One region of the Paenibacillus sp. GCM10027630 genome, then DNA from elsewhere that is predicted to be linked to it. Evidence: a T-box and tRNA genes for the amino acid it is inferred to sense, from the RefSeq annotation. Region 1 holds a T-box; the other holds one or more tRNA genes.

Region 1 (8,538 bases):
TCATAGGCATATAAGCTCCTCTCACAATAATTGAAATATTTCCCACAATAATAATTGTAATACTTTATCAATTTAGGTCAATATGTTACAATTTAAATATTATAATTACATTTTCTAATTCAAATAATGAGGAGTGAAGTTATGCTGAATGCAGCTGTTGAAGCACATTCTTTTATATTGAATGCGGGTAAGCTGCCTACCGAGAAGGGAGAGGCTCTGTACATACGGGGGGAAGTTAGATTTCAGCAAGAGCCAGGCGATGATTCGTTGTCACCCAAGCCGGTACTTCTTATAAGCCACGGGTTTAAAGGGTTTAAGGATTGGGGCTTTTTTCCTTACGCGGCTTCACAGTTTGCCGAGCGAGGTTTCTTTGTTGTAACGTTTAATTTCTCGTGCAACGGAGTTAATGAGACTGATTTTGACGAACTGGATAAATTTTCTTTCAACACTTATTCCCGTGAACAGGCCGACTTGAGCCTTCTTCTTCAAGCGCTATTGGATAAGCAGCTGCCGGAAGGGGAGCGAGCGGATTTACAGCGTATTTATTTGCTTGGGCACAGCCGTGGAGGAGGGAACAGCATTCTCTTTGCGAGCGAGCATCCTGAAGTTAAGGCGGTAGTCACCTGGAATGGCAATGCTAATCCAGATTTATTTGATGATGCCTTCAAGGCTGTCATTGCGGAGCATGGTGTCGCTTATGTAGCTAATGCGAGGACGAAGCAGCAGATGCCGATCCGGCGTGGCTTTTATGAGGATTTGGCTGAGCATCGGTCACGCTATCATATTCCTGAAAGGCTATCAGCGTTGGGCATCCCTGTTTTGCAGCTTCAGGGAAACAGGGATTCCGATAGGCTTCAGGCCGGCTTTGAAACGCTGCGGCAAGCTGCTCCCCAGCATCGTTGCGTTACGATTGCCGAGGGAACGCATACGTTCGGCGCTGTGCATCCTTTTGTCGGAACGACTGATCAATTGGAGGAAGCTATTCAGCTCACGGCAGATTTCTTGAAAGACCTTCCCCCTACTGCCGACTAGTGGCAGCATATAGCATCGTGAGTTTAATCTCGCCTCTTAGGGGGCGGGATTGTTTGCACATCTCGAGGATAAACAAGGGCACTTGGTTGATTAAATGTCCCGCGGCGGTTACAGTAAATGCAGATAGACCCAAAAGAAATTTGATAAAAAGGGGGATTATTTATGAAGCGGCCCATACTTTCTATTCCGAAAACTAACCTGGAGGTATTGCATGATGTTATTTCAATTGCTGTGATCCTATCGTCCATAGCTTACTTATTCGTAGAGTGGCCGAAGCTGCCTGCCCAAATACCGACTCATTTTAACGGTTCCGGGAAGGTAGATGGCTGGGGAGGGAAAGGGACTTTATTTATACTGCCAATTATTTCTATAGTTATCTATATTGGACTCACAGTTTTAAGTAAATTTCCTCATTCTTTTAATTATCTCAGTGAGATCACAGAAAGCAATGCCCAAAGGCAATATACAAACGCAAAAATGCTGCTGAGCTGGTTAAAGGTAGAGATTGCAGTCTTGTTCAGTTACTTATTGTGGAAATCGGTAGAAGTGGCAGCAGACAAGATAAACGATCTTGGAGTCTTTATCTATGTCATTCTAGCCCTCGTTGTGCTAACTATTATTTTCTATATCTATCGAACCATAAAATTAAAATGATGCACAAGGGCAAGCTAGGACTTAATTCCGCTCCTATCAACTCGAAATTCACATTCGCTTCGCACATAATAAATTCCATTTATTTTGACGCTGACGGGCGTAATTCGCTCAATAGTACCGCCATCCTCAACTCTGACAGGAATATCATCAGCCGTGCGCTCCCAAACGGACACTTGCAGCTGGAACAAGGCTGCAGCGAATAGCTCTGTATCGGAGCAAAGAGCTTTTGATTCTGACATGTTTAGTCACCTCATCCAACATTATTCGACGTAATAGATAGGATACCTTCAGTGAAGGGTGCTACATGATAGGGCAGATTATTTATCCACATGGATATCCACATTATCAACATAGCACCATCCTTTATTGTGCATATCTTTGAAAATATTATCAACATATCCACAGTTGTAGTTATCCACAAGCTATTGACGAGAAGGCAAGCATTACAGGCTTAAATGCCGTCTATAGTTTACATACGATCCGGGGCCGGTAAACCAAGAACATTCAGAGCATCACCTAGTGTTTGTTTGAATATTGAGGTGAGCCACACGCGGAATTTCTTCCTCTCATCATCCGCTTTAAGAATCGGACAGACAGCATAAAAGTTGTTAAACAGCGTTGCCAGATCGAATGCATAGCTGCAGATCGAATTTGGCGTCAGCTCGCGGCTGGCGGCAATTAATGTATCTTGCCAATTGGCAAGATGTCTAAGCAGAGCATATTCTGCTTTCTCCATCTCAGGGAAGTCCCCGGGCACGGCCGGTACGATATGCAGCTCTTGCTCCGCTTTGTTGATAAGACTGACGGCACGTGCATACGAATACATTAAATATACGCCTGAATTACCCGATATTTCAGTAGCCTGCTGCAGATCAAATACCACCTCGGTGTGCAGGTTAAAACGAAGCAAGTAGTACCGAATCGCCGCGGCTGCGATGGTCCTGCTGGAGATGCCGGTTTTATCCGAGCGCTTCTCTTCCACAACGCCTTCCATCAAATCAAGCAGATGGGAGATTTTGATGCCAATTCCTTGCCGCCCGGACATGGCGTACGATGTTTTCTTGTCTGTTGTATCGATGCCTAGCTCTGCGGCCGATCCAGGACTTAGGGAAACAACTCCATAGCTGACATGACGCAGCTGGGCTGCTTGTTCGGAGTAGCCTAATGCCTCAAGAGCCTGCTTGACCATCATTTGCGGATATTCCTGCCTATGATCAATTACGTTGATCACAAGATCGGCGTTACCGAATGCTTCCTTCGAGCCTGCTGTATAGGTTGTCCACAAGCCCTCGCTAAACTTTTTGTACCTAAAATCTTTTTCCAGCAGCCCGAACTTCCATAAGTGATAAGCGATATCTTTGGCAGTGTAGGTCAAGATGCCGTTAGAACGGACTAGAACTTTATCCGCGCTATGCTCCGACTCCTCCTCTTCTCCTGTAGAAGACGGTTGTTTTAACACCCAGCAGCCCGCCAATTTCCCTTCCGATTCTTCATAAAAAAGTGAGGTTTGCTGCAAAAGCGCAAACGCGGATGACCAGAATCCTTCTCTGACAATGTTGCTTTCCCATACTAACAAATCATAATCAATTCCGAATGGCTTCATTTCCTCAATATGCTCGCGGACAATTCGTTCCGCTACCAGCATGCCGACCCATGCTAAATTGTTGTTGCCTTCCTCCAGATTGTGGAGCACATGTGCGCGTTGTTCCGTCAGCTTCGAGTTAGCTTGGTATTCTTTATTAATCGCAGAATAAATATCCCAGCAATAATCGCCGAAACGGACATGCTCCTTTTGCAGCGGAGTATGAAGAAGGCCGACAACCGTATCCGCTAGCTGATTGCCAAGGTCATCGATGTAGTTATGAACCTCGACCTGATAGCCGACTCTTTGCAGCAGCCTCACCAATGTATCGCCAATACAGGAATTTCTTAAATGCCCGATATGCGCCGATTTATTCGGATTAATGGATGTATGTTCAATGACGACTTTAAGTCCGGGGGACACTTCAGCTGCGGCAAGGGGATGGTGTGCCCACTGCTTCCAGCTTATAAACAGGTTGATAAATCCGGGCGGGACTATCTCGATTTTATACACCCTGTTTTCAATGAAACCGTCCTGCTCCAGCCTTGCTTGCAGGAGCTGTGCTATATGCATCGGGGGCTTGCGCAGTACCTTCGCCAGCTGCATAGCTATGTTGGTGGAGTAATCGCCATGCTCGATATGGGATGGTTGTTCAATGATAACTTTGATGGGTGAAGCTTGTGGAAGATCGAGCTCATCCAACAGCTTGGTTACCGCCGCTTCAATATGAGTAGCTAACAGTTGATTTAACATAATACCCCTCCTGAATAATAGTCTTTTTAACGCAAAAAAGCCCTCATCTCTAATAAGAGACGAAGGCTTACAGCACTCGCGGTACCACTCTTGTTGTTAAACCGAGGTTTAACCACTCCAAAGATAACGGTCTTAGCCGGATCTTCCTACTTACCGTTCAGAAGATCATCTCATGGGTCCGTTTCATTAATGACTCCGTACCGGCTCTCACTATCCCGGCTCGCTTGAACTATTGTCAATAATTACTGTCCCAATCATCGAAGGATTATGAAATTTTATGGCTCGAATAAAAAAGCTTTTTATCAGTATACCCGCATTTCAGAAAAAATCAACCGTGATTTTACCTAAATTTGGCTATATGGGTCTGGTTTCTTCCCGATTGCTTAGCCTTATACAAGGCTTGGTCGGCCATATGGATCAGCTCTTCTGCAGACGCGGAGTGTGAAGGATAGTGTGCGATACCCTGTGAGACCGTAATAGGATGGCCGATAGGATGGATATTTTTTTCCAACGTATGGCGAATTCGTTCTGCCACAAGAAAAGCCTCATCAATAGCGGCATGCGATATAAGGGCAATAAATTCTTCACCTCCGAAACGACAGCATACATCACCCGGCCGTACTGTGGAAGTAATAATTTGTGCAAAATGCTTTAATACTTCGTCCCCGGCTTGATGACCGTAGGTGTCATTAATGGATTTAAATCTATCAATATCCATAATAATTATAGAGAAAGGGGTCTGCTCCTCCATCCATTGATGCATGATGATTTCGAGCGTTCTTCGGTTTGTTAACCCGGTTAATGGATCTGTCATCGCCTCATGCGTCAATTGGTCCGTCTGTTTTTTTATATCCGATAAAGCATACCTAATTGATTTTGTTAACAAATCCGCCTCTCTATTCCAATGGTGTTTTATTTCAGGGACTTCGACTTTTTCTCTACCGATTTTGCTCACGAGGTCAGCCAAGCCTACGAAGGGTTTGGCCAGCTTGCGTGCAAAGCCTATGACTACTAGCAGCAATATTAAAAAAGGAAGCATCATATACAAAAGAACGGCATTGATATGATGTTTCAGTTGGTCATATACGACGTTGATAGGCGACACCACAACTACGCCCCAGTCGTTTTCCGGAACCTTCACGTATCCTGCCAGCAACGTTTCTCCATGTAAGTTGACCATTTGTTCGTGTCCGCTTTGACCCTGAATAAGCTTCCGAACGACTTGGTTGGCGCTAATATCCTCGCCTATCCGATTCGTGTCGCGATGGAACAATATACGACCGTCGGATTGCACGATATAAAAATAAGAACCTATTTTATCGGTTGGGTTGCTCCCGAAAATCATATTCAAAATATTGTCCTCTTGAAGATAAATAGTTCCACCAATATATCCCCGGTAAGTACCGTTCATATCATATATGGGCTCGCTCATAAATACGAGAAGACGTCCGGTAGTTGTGGCTATGTAAGGCTTGGAAAGGTAGGGCTTGTGTAACTCCAATGCGGTTTTCGCCTCTTCTGTTGTTATATATTTGCCTGCAGTACCGATGGATTTCGGAGACACACTTCGAACAAGTCCCGTTTCATCTACCAGGGCAATGGAATTAAAATAGTTGCTGCTATAACGTATCAATTCCAGATTAGAATAGACTTCATCTGCGTTCATCAAGTTTATATTTGAAAAGATTATTGCGGATTTGTGCAGGCTGCTCCTCATGGATTTAAACAAAGAATCTATCGTCTGACTCATTTTGCTTGCGTTTGTAAGATTCAAAGTGAGCGTAGTATCTATTAGTGATTTTTTGCTTGATTGATAGGATGCTATGAGAAGAATGGTTAAAGTCAAAAGGACAGACAGGGAGACCAAGCCTGTTAAAAGTGTGGCAAGGCTAATCTTTTTCTGTTGAGTTGCTTTTATTTCGTGCAGCATAGGTATCAAATGTCAAATGCTCCCTTGTGTTGAGTTTAGATTACAGCACATAACCAATAAAACCCCATTGTAGCATATATTGGGGCTATTTATAGATTAAGCATTCGTGAATTTTATGAACAAAACGTACTAAATGAAGTTATTATTGTTAATTTGGTTAAACTATTATATTTTATATTTAATGATATAATGAAAGCGCTTTATAAGGCTTTTGCGATATTTAAGCGAAAGGCATCCTAAAATTGGAGGGATTTAGATGAGCGGTTTGGATACTAAGGCAATTGTGGAAATAAATCAGAAGGCCTCCCAGTTTAGATCAAGCATTGTTATCTGTTTAGACAATAAAATTATAGACGCAAAGAGTATATTGGGGTTAAGCATTACTTTGTTGAACGATCAGCACTACAGACTGGAGATTCACGGTCTTGATGAAGCAGAAGCAAAGGCGGAGATGACTGAAGTTTTTAAAAAGCATCATCTGTCAGTAACTGTCAATTAGATTGATTTAGCTGTTCAGCTCCGCTGAAAACGTATAAAGTTTGTTATAACAAAATAAGCCTCCGGCCACTTATATAGTGCGTTCGGAGGTTTTTTTCAAGATTGGAGGAGCAAATTTGTTATTCAAGTTAGCTGCCTGGTTTTCTCGTGCTCGATCCAGTCGATGGAGCATATCAAAAATTATGTTTGTTTCATTTTTTATTATGATTTTGCTGCCGATATTTCTAATAACCGTTATATCTGTGACTTTGTATCACTCCATTTTAATGGAAACCATCACTTCACGTGCGACAACGACACTTGAGCTTGTCTCCTCTACTGTAGATAATGAAGTAGGCCGAATCAAGAAGACGATAGCGTCACTTCTTAAAGATCATGAAGTTAGCGCAAGTATCTCTCAAATCCTTACAGCTAAAGATTTATTGGAGAGCCCTACCTATAAGCAGAAGCTTGATCAGCAATTGTCCAATTATTTCCATCATTATGGGCCTGATTTGATTTCGATTGTTTTTTTTCGTAAAAATCAAGGAGCCTATTATTATCAGCGAAATCTTAATTTAAATGAGAAAGAAATCAGGCAAACCCCATGGTATAGCGAGATGCTGCAATCAAAAAATAAAGTACATTTATTTGACGTTCAAGAGCAAGTATTTCTAGCTGACACGGATATGAAATCCTCCTTCACGGCTGTAGTTGCCCCAGGAGACGACGGCCCATCCTTTGCTGATATTGATTTGATTCTGTTTGTTTTTAATGACAATATTTTGCAGCAGCATCTGGAGTCCCAGGTATCGAAGTCGGGTGAACTGCTTGTTCTAAATGAAAACGCTTCCTTCATAGTGTCTGGAAATACTGAGGGTTACAAAGGGGTTTTCGAAGATCCGTATTTGTTGAGGGCACAGAAAGAGGAAGCGGGCTATTATGTCGCTGAAATTAATCAGAAGGAATCATTCGTCGTTTATTTGACTTCGAAATTAGGATGGAAGTATATCCGAATCATTCCTTACGAGCGGTTTATCAAAAAGGTGAAGGGTGTCTATGAACAAACCATTTGGATAGGCTCGATTGGCATAATTATTTTCCTGCTCATTTCTGTCCTTATCGTATCCTACATAGTTAAGCCGATTCTCTCATTGGTCAAGCAAATGAATGTAATGAAAACCGGAAATTTGAACGTGCAGATCGCAGAGCGCGGTCCAATGGAAATATTTTTGTTGTCCAAAACCTTCAATCAGATGGTGCTGCGGATGAAAGAATTGATTCTGGATGTCGAAGAGAAGGAAAGGCAGAAGAAACACGCGGAGATTGCTGCGCTACAATCGCAAATTAACCCTCATTTTCTATTAAATACGTTAAATACAATCAAGCTGATGGCGGTTATGGCCAAGTCCCAGCATATTCAGAAAATGACCGAATCGCTTACTAAACTGCTCTCTTTTACATTCAACAGGGGAGGGATATACATTACAATCGAAGAGGAAATCGGGCTGCTGGGTCATTATTTAAATATTATGAAGGTACGGTATGGAGATAGCTTTGACGTTGAGATTCGTGTGGAAGAGCGTCTGAAAAGTTTTCATATTCTTAAACTGCTGCTTCAGCCTATCATCGAAAATGCTGTTATACACGGTCTCCAGAGTGCAGAGGGGAGAGGGAAGCTTAGTATTACGGGGGAGTTCTTGAACGAGGAGTCTCTATGCTTTTGCATTCAAGATAATGGAGTCGGCATGTCGGATGCGGAGCTGGGAGAAATAGAACCCCAATACCCTAAGAGAGAGAGCTTCAACGGAATGGGACTGCAGAACGTCCACCAGCGAATTCAATTAAATTATGGGCCTAAGTATGGACTGAAAATTGTGAGCAAGCCGGGTAAGGGGACCAAGGTGGATATTTGCCTGCCTTTATTAGAAGCCCCTTTGAATCTGGATTCAGGAGGTGATTGAATTGCTGCGGGTATTAATCGCCGATGATGAGCCGTTGTTTCGAATAGCGATGCGGGAAATGATACGCTGGGAGCACTATGATTGTGAGATCGTTGCGGAAGTATCCAACGGCGGAGAAGCTTTGCGGTACATGGAGCGCCATCCTG
Region 2 (8,538 bases), on a different contig from region 1:
ATTCCGCGAGCTGACGAATGCTTCGCCCGTAATCATCTATTCGTTCGTCGTGAAACCATTTACTGCCTACAATGACCAACACCGCATCCTTATGCTCTTGAATGACCTTCATCATAGCTTTGATCAAAATGTCCGGTCCTTTTACTGCGCTTAAGCGCCCAACGAACAAGACCACTTCTTTATTCTCGACTCCATACTTCTTCCTGAGTTCCTTTCTCACAATTTGGCCCTCTTCATCCCAGACCGGCTTGTACTTTTTCAAATTGATCCCCGAATACACAGTCTTGACCTTTGATTTGGCTGAAGGAAATCTGGCTATGACAGTTTGTCCGATATAATTGCTGATTGTCATGATTTTATCGACTGCTTTGATGGCTAGAAGTCCCATTTCACTCGAGATTTTACCTTCCCTGAACATTTCATTATGAAGACTGACCACAAATCGGCTGTTCGGCATAGCTGCCTTATATACAAGAAGATCACGCGGACGGTTGAATACGTGAATTACGTCATACATATTTTTCTCGGCATGTTTCTTGACTAATTCCTTCGCAACATTAAACACATAATCCTCGCTTGGCACCCGAATGTACTCTACACCCTTTACCACCTCCCGAGCAGGAAGCTCAAGGTCCGCTATACAGTAGATGGTCAAATCATGCTTATTGCTTATATGGGGTACAACCCCATCAATTAAAATTTGAATGGCCCCTCCCCGAATAGGAGGAACGGGCATCATTTCCGTACATATGAAAGCTATTTTCATTACCCCCACTCCGATCTTGTTGCAGAGATGTTAAAGAAGTACTCCTTCCTATTATTTAAAAAATCTTAACGCTTCAGGTAATCCCCCCTTAATATAATAGAGTTATAAGGAAAGCCGACAACACTTACCCTTGCTAATAAAATATGATTAATTATTTGTTAAGGAACGGCGAATCTACTAATCTACTTGTCTATACCATTTGAATCTATCTTCATAACTTATTATCACAAGGTAAAATTTGATAGTTTTGCCTTCCTAATAAAGACATCTGGAAAGGAACATGAGGATGAAGAATGTGGTATGCATTGGCTGCGGATATGTAGGTAGTGTCACTTCGGTTGCTTTTGCTGCGTTGGGCTACCATACGGTAGTTATTGACGTTGATTCAAATAAGGTGGAGATGATCAATGCGGGGAAAAGCTCCCTTTACGAGCCTGGATTGGAGTCATTGATACAGCAAGTTGCAGGTCGTACTTTATTTGCCGTCTCCACCTATGAACCCATCAAAGAGGCTGATATCGTATTCATATGTGTAGGCACTCCTTCCCTAGCGGATGGAACGGCAGATTTAACCTATATTAAGACGGCAGCTAAACAAATTGGCATGGCCTTAAACCCGGGTAAATTTACGGTAATAGTTAATAAATCTACCGTTCCTGTTGGCACTGCAGATTTGGTAACCTCGATATTGGAGGAAGAATCCGGCTTGCAAGCGGAACAAGATTTTGCCGTAGTCAGTAACCCGGAATTTTTGAGGGAAGGATTTGCGCTGGAGGATGTAGTGACACCCGATCGGATTGTCATTGGAACCAGTAACGAAAGAGCGCGAAAGCAGATGCGATTATTGTATGAGCCTCTCATCCAGCTAAATTCAGCTGACCAAGTCGTTTATTTCGAGACAGATGCAAAAAGCGCAGAGCTGATAAAGTACGCGTCAAATGCTTTTTTAGCAGTAAAAATCAGTTATATCAACGAGGTTGCGAAGCTGTGCGAGGCCTTGAATGCGCATGTACCCGATGTCGCAAAAGGAATGGGCTTGGATTCTCGGATTGGAAGTAAATTTCTGCAAGTATCCAGCGGGTGGAGCGGAAGCTGTTTCCCCAAAGATACCGCCGAGCTGCTCGCAACGAGCTTTAAATATGGCTCTGAGCTTTCCATAGTAAGCGCCGCGATCACCGCCAACCTGAACATGCATTTGTATTGTGTGGACAAAATCGTACGTCAATTAGGAGATCTTCGTGGAAAAACTATCGCTATCCTGGGCTTAACCTTCAAACCGGATACAGATGATGCCCGAGCCACTCAAGCAACGGTTATTATTAAGAAACTGATTGAATTAGGTGCGGCCATCCACGTTCATGACCCCATGGGAATGCCTATGTTTAGCGCTTTAAATGGAGATTTGCCCATAACATACTGCAATAATGGCGAAGAAGCTGCACAAGGAGTAGACGGATTGGTTTTGTTAACACACTGGGAGTGTTACATAAAGCTCGATTGGCCGAAAATTTTCCTATCCATGAGGCATCCTTATATTTTGGATACCCGAAATTTCCTGGATAAGAAAACATTGCAGGAGCTTGGCTTTCAGTACGATGGAATCGGTCTTGGGAAATTATCTTAGTCTGAAACTCAAGAAAGTCACTTGTCGGTATCATTTAAAAAACGCCGTTACATGAACATCTATGCCTTAGGCCGCGGCCCCGACTGAGGCCTAGAGCCATGGAGGGAATAGTCACAGGGAGTTATATTTCTTTTTCTTGTGTAAACCTAATAAAATAACAAAAACACATAAAAAAAATCCTTGTCTGGAAATTCAAAATGGTTATTATTGGATTGTAATCGTTTGCATTTATTTGTCCTTCTTACAATTCGCTTATAGCGGCATTAGGATTTATTTTCGTTATGACTTGATTTTTGGGGGTATTGTCATGCGAATCGATAATTACTTGAATATAACCCGTTTTCCAGCACAAATCTCCTTGACACTCGACCGCACCGCAAGCTTCCGGGAAGTGAGGCATTCCCATCCAGGACTTGAAATTATCTATGTTCATGAAGGATGTGGCCATGTTGTACTAAATCAACAAAGGTACATTATCCAACCGGGAACTCTTTTATATTACAAGCCCTATCAGCAGCACCAGGTACAAATGAATATTAATGCCGAAAACCCTTACATCCGTTCCATGTTTTTATTCGAGCCTGCCCTGCTGTGGGATTATTTCAAGCCTTTCGACTTCCTGGTACGCTTTATAGAAACTTTATGGAAAAACTCCCACTCCCCTCAAGTTGTACAAGTGCCAAACCCCGCCGAGGTAAGCGACTATTTCTCAGGTGTAGCCGCGAGGTTCGGCCAACGATCGAACGCGTCTTACAGCATGGAAGAAAACACTCTGGTTCTGCTTCAAATTCTGCATTATCTCCAGCAAGTTTATGAGCATAGCAACCGCCGTTTAGGCGGCTCCACAGGACCCCATATAGAATACTACGAGCGAATTTCTCCCGCCATCAAGCAAATTTTAGACTGGGTCGAAGGTCACTTCTCCGATAAATTCGAGCTGCAGACGCTAGCCAGGCTCGTCCATCTATCTCCTAATCATTTGTCTTATTTATTCCGGAAGGAAACAGGCACCGCTCTCTCGGAATATATTACCTCCAGAAGGCTAAGACAGGCCGCTATGATGCTCAAATTGACAGAACAGCCAATTCGAAGCATCGGAGTAGAGGTCGGATTCGATAATTTTTCTTATTTCTGCAAGGTGTTTAAGGAAAAGTTCGGAATCACGCCTTCCTCTTATCGCGCCGCACAAACGGCCGGTCCCGGGATAACCGGAGAACTGTCCTAGCTCACTTAGGCCAGACAAAGACCCGCTTTCAGCCATGGAAAGCAGGTCTTTGTCTGGCCTAATATTTTATTTTACACTACTTATTTTACACTGCCTGTATACATATTGCCGGAAGGTACTCGTACATTTCCACTAGCTTTAGCTGTTGTGCCACTGGCAGCATTGACAACATATGGCGTAGCAGTGTTCAAATTCAATGTATTATCCAGGAATTGAGCGTTCAAGCCCCAACCGGATACCTGCTGATGTACCTGGAATGCATCGACAATTTTGCTATTATTATTCCGATTGCCTGTGTTTTTACGAATGATCACATCATTTCCTTTGACATCAATAAAGCTGTCCGCATAATTAGCTCCGCTGATTCCCGTGCCGTTAAAGGTGCTGTTCTCAACAATGGTCCCCGTAGTGCCCTCTTTGATATCCACATGCTCTGCGCTCACATTCGGACCGAAGGTCAGGTTGGTGATACGGTTGTTATCCGCCTCCTTTGCATAGGTGCTCCACTTGCCCTTATCCGATCCAACATAGACGCCTTCGCCAAATTCCGGATCTGCCAGGCCCGTATCATGTATTTTGGAGTTTTTGATAACATTGTTCGAGCTGCCATCACGGAAATGAACCGCTTCTTGTCCTACGTTGTAGACCTCTACGTTATCAATTACGGTGTTATTGGAGTTGTCCAGCATAATTCCCTTTTGCGAATTCGTTACCTTTACATTTTTGATGACCCAGTAATTCCCCGTAATTTGGAGGCCGTAGCCGCTTCCAGTTCCTCCACCGTTCAACACTGCAAGGCTGCTTGTGCTTGCACTGCGTATAGTAATCGGATTACTGGAGGTGCCACTCGCCGTACCTACGAATTTATCTTTAAAGGTCGTACCGGCGGCCAATACGATATCATCGCCCGCCTTGGCGTTTGTTAGCGCGTTTTTCAAACAGGTGACATCACTGCAATTAATGGTCCTTGTTGCAGCCGCAACCGGGTTGATCATGGAAACCAGCATTGCTGCAGTAATTCCAAGCATACCAAGCGATCGTTTGAATTTGTTCCTTGCAGCCGTCCCTTTCCGAATAAATTTGTCAATGTAATTCACTCCTTAATCGATTCAAATTTTACCTGCAAAATTATTATAGCAACAATAAACCGCTTACATTTTCCATTGGTTACGAGGAAATATGATTTCATTACGTATCGTCATGTAATACAAACCCTTGGCAGGCTAAGATGGCTACGCGCTTCGACGTCCTCGTCGGGGGTTCTCATCAGCCTCCTGAAACACAAAAAAAAACACTAGTGGCTTTTGACTAACGTCCCACGAGGGATACTCGCCCTATGGGCGAGACTTCGCGTAGCCATCGGAACTATGCTACGTGCTTCGACGTCCCCCCTCGTCGGGAGTTCTCATCAGCTTGTTGTATCCCCTATGTACCTTCAAAGCTAATGCGGTGGCGTGTCTTCATCCCCTAGCTGCAAATCACTCTCTTAAGGAAATGAGGTACGCTATTTCATCGTTTTAACGCTAATATTCAACTAAAACGGAACTAGGATCTCTTATTTGCTTAAAATATGGCATTTCTGTCTATTAAAGTCGGAATAACGCATCGTAGTTCCGCGACTTCATGAAATCGGATGGATTTTCAAACAATAGAGGCTTGATGTTCCGTTAGTCAGCGTGATTCATGTTAGATGATCCAAAGACATAGCCTATGATGGATTCCTCTCCCCTCAAAATAGAGCCTTTCCCTATACTGTATATAGGGTTGGCTATCCGTACCGGATCGATGACCCGTGTGCTCATCGAAATCTATTTGCCTCGATAGGTTCGAGTCCATACCTCTACCTTCTAAAATTCTGGTGTCAAAAAACGTCCAAGGAGGGATGCTCGCCCTACGGGCGAGACTTCGCGTAGCCATCGGAACTAAGATGGCTACGGGCTTCGACGTCCCCCCTCGTCGGGGGTTCTCATCAGCCTCCTGAAACGCAAAAAAGCCACTAGTGGCTTTTGACTTACGTCCCAGGAGGGATGCTCGACCTATGGGCGAGACTTCGCGTAGCCATCGGAACTAAGATGGCTACGTGCTTTGACGTCCCCCCTCGTCGGGGGTTCTCATCAACCTCCTGAAACGCAAAAAAGCCACTAGTGGCTTTTGACTAACGTCCCAGGAGGGATGCTCGCCCTATGGGCGAGACTTTGCGTAGCCATCGAACTAAGATGGCTACGTGCTTCGACGTCCCCCCTCGTCGGGAGTTCTCATCAGCCTCCTGAAACGCAAAAAAAGCCACTAGTGGCTTTTGACTAACGTCCCAGGAGGGATGCTCGCCCTATGGGCGAGACTTTGCGTAGCCATCGAACTAAGATGGCTACGGGCTTCGACGTCCCCCCTCGTCGGGAGTTCTCATCAGCCTCCTGAAACGCAAAAAAAGCCACTAGTGGCTTTTGACTAACGTCCCAGGAGGGATTCGAACCCCCGACCGACGCCTTAGAAGGGCGTTGCTCTATCCAGCTGAGCTACTGAAACATAAAATGGAGCGGGTAAGGGGAATCGAACCCCTGCTACCAGCTTGGAAGGCTGGAGTTCTACCATTGAACTACACCCGCTTGCATATTAACAAACTTAAAAATGGTCGGGATGACACGATTTGAACATGCGACCCCCTGGTCCCAAACCAGGTGCTCTACCAAGCTGAGCTACATCCCGAAGTAATATGGTGCCGATAGAGGGACTTGAACCCCCACGGTTTCCCTCACGATTTTGAGTCGCGCGCGTCTGCCAATTCCGCCATACCGGCTTATGCTATTGGAGCGGAAGACGGGAATCGAACCCGCGACCCTCGCCTTGGCAAGGCGATGCTCTACCGCTGAGCCACTTCCGCATAACAATAAGTCTCTCAAAGACACATGTAATACTTTAACACAATTCCATCAATAAAGCAACATATAAATTTAATAATTGGAGCGGAAGACGGGAATCGAACCCGCGACCCTCGCCTTGGCAAGGCGATGCTCTACCGCTGAGCCACTTCCGCAAACAAGAACTCGCGTAGAGGGACTTCCACCCTCACGGTCAATCGCTAGATCCAATGACTAATATGGAGCTAGTAATTTCCGCTCTGCTAAATTAGCGACAAGTAGTAATATATCAGGATTCTTAACGAAATGCAAATGTTTTTCAAAGAAATTTTCCAAGCTAGTATCCACAGGTCGTTATTCAGCTCCATGGCAGGTCGAAAACGCTCAGCCTTTTAATTATGATGTGGAATAAAACAAGCCACCGTTAGTCAATAATAAATTAAAAGAGCAGATCAAATGAAATTATTTATCTACCCTTTTAATTGTTTCGCTCAAACCACTATTTCAATTTACCCTATCTGCCTTCTCTTCAAGCTATTAAAAAGCTTTCTCCCCATTCCCAGCTGGGCCGATCAAATTCAGTTGCCCGTTTCCGCTCACCGGCTCTTTCATCCCGTCTAACACAGGATCAACATAGCGTACAAACCAGCTTTCAAGACAGGCTTTCATTTCGCTAATTTTCTCTGCTTGCGTCTTACAATCAATTAGATTATAAATTTCCTCCGGATCGTGAAGTAAATCATACAGTTCATGCGGACCGTCCGGATATCGATGCACGTACTTCCACTCTTTAGTGCGAATCATTCTCACAGGACCATACTCATCAAAAACAACAATTGGATTTTCATTGGCACTCTGTTCACCCAAGAGCAGCGGCACAAAGCTTTTGCCTGGTAATATATCGGCATGCTCCGGCTTTTCCAAACCAACATACTCCAACAAGGTCGGCATAAAGTCGTAACCACTAACCAACTCATCACAGACGATCCCTTGTGGTATGCGTCCGGGCTGACTGAATAAAGCCGGTACTTTCACCGAGCTATCGTACATATTTTGCGGGAACGTGCCGTTCCCCTTCCCCCAGAACCCATGATGACCGCAGCTAAACCCATTATCGCTCATAAAGCATATCAAAGTCTTTTCGCGCACTTCCATATTATCCAGCTTGTCGAGGATCCGTCCGATATTTTGATCCATAGCCGTCACTGCGGCAAAATAGCCTTGCAGATTTTGCTTCGTATCATCCCCCCACGGCGTTGTTTTAATCGCCCACGGATGCGGTTGTTCTTGGGGACAGCTTGTAAAAGGACAATCCTCATATGAATCGACTATATCCTTCGGGTGATTATTCACCCATGGACTGTGGGGCGCTGTGTAGTGAACACTTAAATAAAACGGCTGGGAGTCGTCCACCTTATCAAGAAACCGAAGTGCGCCATCCGTGATTGCATCCGTAACATACCCTTCCTCATGATGCAGTTGTCCATTGCTAATCATTGGAGCGTTATAGTAGGGGCCTCCACCGCTTTGATGAACATACCAGTATGAGAACCCTTTCTGAGCCTGAAAGCTATTGCCAAGATGCCATTTGCCACTTATCCCGCAATGATAACCATTAGCCTTCAGAATATCGGTGTAACCAATTTGTCCCTGTAAATACTCCGGGGATTCAGCTCCTGCCGGATCTTCGCAAATCCAATCATGAACTCCATGCTGGGAAGGAATTCGTCCTGTCAACAAAGAAGCTCGTGCCGGTGAGCAAACCGGGGAGGTGCAAAAGAAGCTTGAAAACCTCATTCCCTCCGAAGCAATCCGATCCAAATTCGGAGTTCGAATCTCTGAATTACCGGCACATCCCATCGCCCAAGCTCCCTGATCGTCGGATAGAATAAAAACAATATTAGGCCGTTTCTGTGTCATTTCTTTCATTGGACAGTCCTCAATGGCATTTCGCTTCGCCTATGGCGATGTTGATAAAGCCATCCTTCTACCCACTGGGCTATCATTACCTTGTCAGGATTCATACCAATACCCTTTCATTCCCCGTTCCAGTCTAAGAAGCGCCTCC

What was found. The T-box of region 1 lies ahead of ACFQ0C_RS11905 (arginine--tRNA ligase). A T-box ahead of a tRNA ligase gene usually reads a tRNA of that ligase, here a tRNA-Arg.
Region 2: it encodes a tRNA-Arg, which carries the amino acid that the T-box ahead of ACFQ0C_RS11905 (arginine--tRNA ligase) is inferred to sense. The anticodon was not compared.

Annotation. Positions count from the first base shown of each region.
Region 1 covers NZ_JBHTGY010000026.1:28,654-37,191, forward strand. Annotated here, with positions in the region: gene ACFQ0C_RS11885 (carboxymuconolactone decarboxylase family protein) at 1-4, opposite strand, end outside; gene ACFQ0C_RS11890 (alpha/beta hydrolase family protein) at 142-1,032, shown strand; gene ACFQ0C_RS11895 (DUF1648 domain-containing protein) at 1,195-1,686, shown strand; gene ACFQ0C_RS11900 (hypothetical protein) at 1,701-1,925, opposite strand; gene ACFQ0C_RS11905 (arginine--tRNA ligase) at 2,156-4,021, opposite strand; T-box leader at 4,074-4,288, opposite strand; gene ACFQ0C_RS11910 (sensor domain-containing diguanylate cyclase) at 4,362-5,951, opposite strand; gene ACFQ0C_RS11915 (HPr family phosphocarrier protein) at 6,208-6,450, shown strand; gene ACFQ0C_RS11920 (sensor histidine kinase) at 6,632-8,392, shown strand; gene ACFQ0C_RS11925 (response regulator transcription factor) at 8,394-8,538, shown strand, end outside.
Region 2 covers NZ_JBHTGY010000009.1:10,051-18,588, reverse strand. Annotated here, with positions in the region: gene ACFQ0C_RS04620 (glycosyltransferase family 4 protein) at 1-766, opposite strand, end outside; gene ACFQ0C_RS04615 (UDP-glucose dehydrogenase family protein) at 1,053-2,390, shown strand; gene ACFQ0C_RS04610 (AraC family transcriptional regulator) at 2,698-3,615, shown strand; gene ACFQ0C_RS04605 (right-handed parallel beta-helix repeat-containing protein) at 3,696-4,712, opposite strand; tRNA gene ACFQ0C_RS04600 (tRNA-Arg) at 6,065-6,138, opposite strand; tRNA gene ACFQ0C_RS04595 (tRNA-Gly) at 6,145-6,218, opposite strand; tRNA gene ACFQ0C_RS04590 (tRNA-Pro) at 6,242-6,318, opposite strand; tRNA gene ACFQ0C_RS04585 (tRNA-Leu) at 6,327-6,409, opposite strand; tRNA gene ACFQ0C_RS04580 (tRNA-Gly) at 6,419-6,493, opposite strand; tRNA gene ACFQ0C_RS04575 (tRNA-Gly) at 6,572-6,646, opposite strand; gene ACFQ0C_RS04570 (sulfatase family protein) at 7,008-8,399, opposite strand; gene ACFQ0C_RS04565 (glycoside hydrolase family 88 protein) at 8,484-8,538, opposite strand, start outside.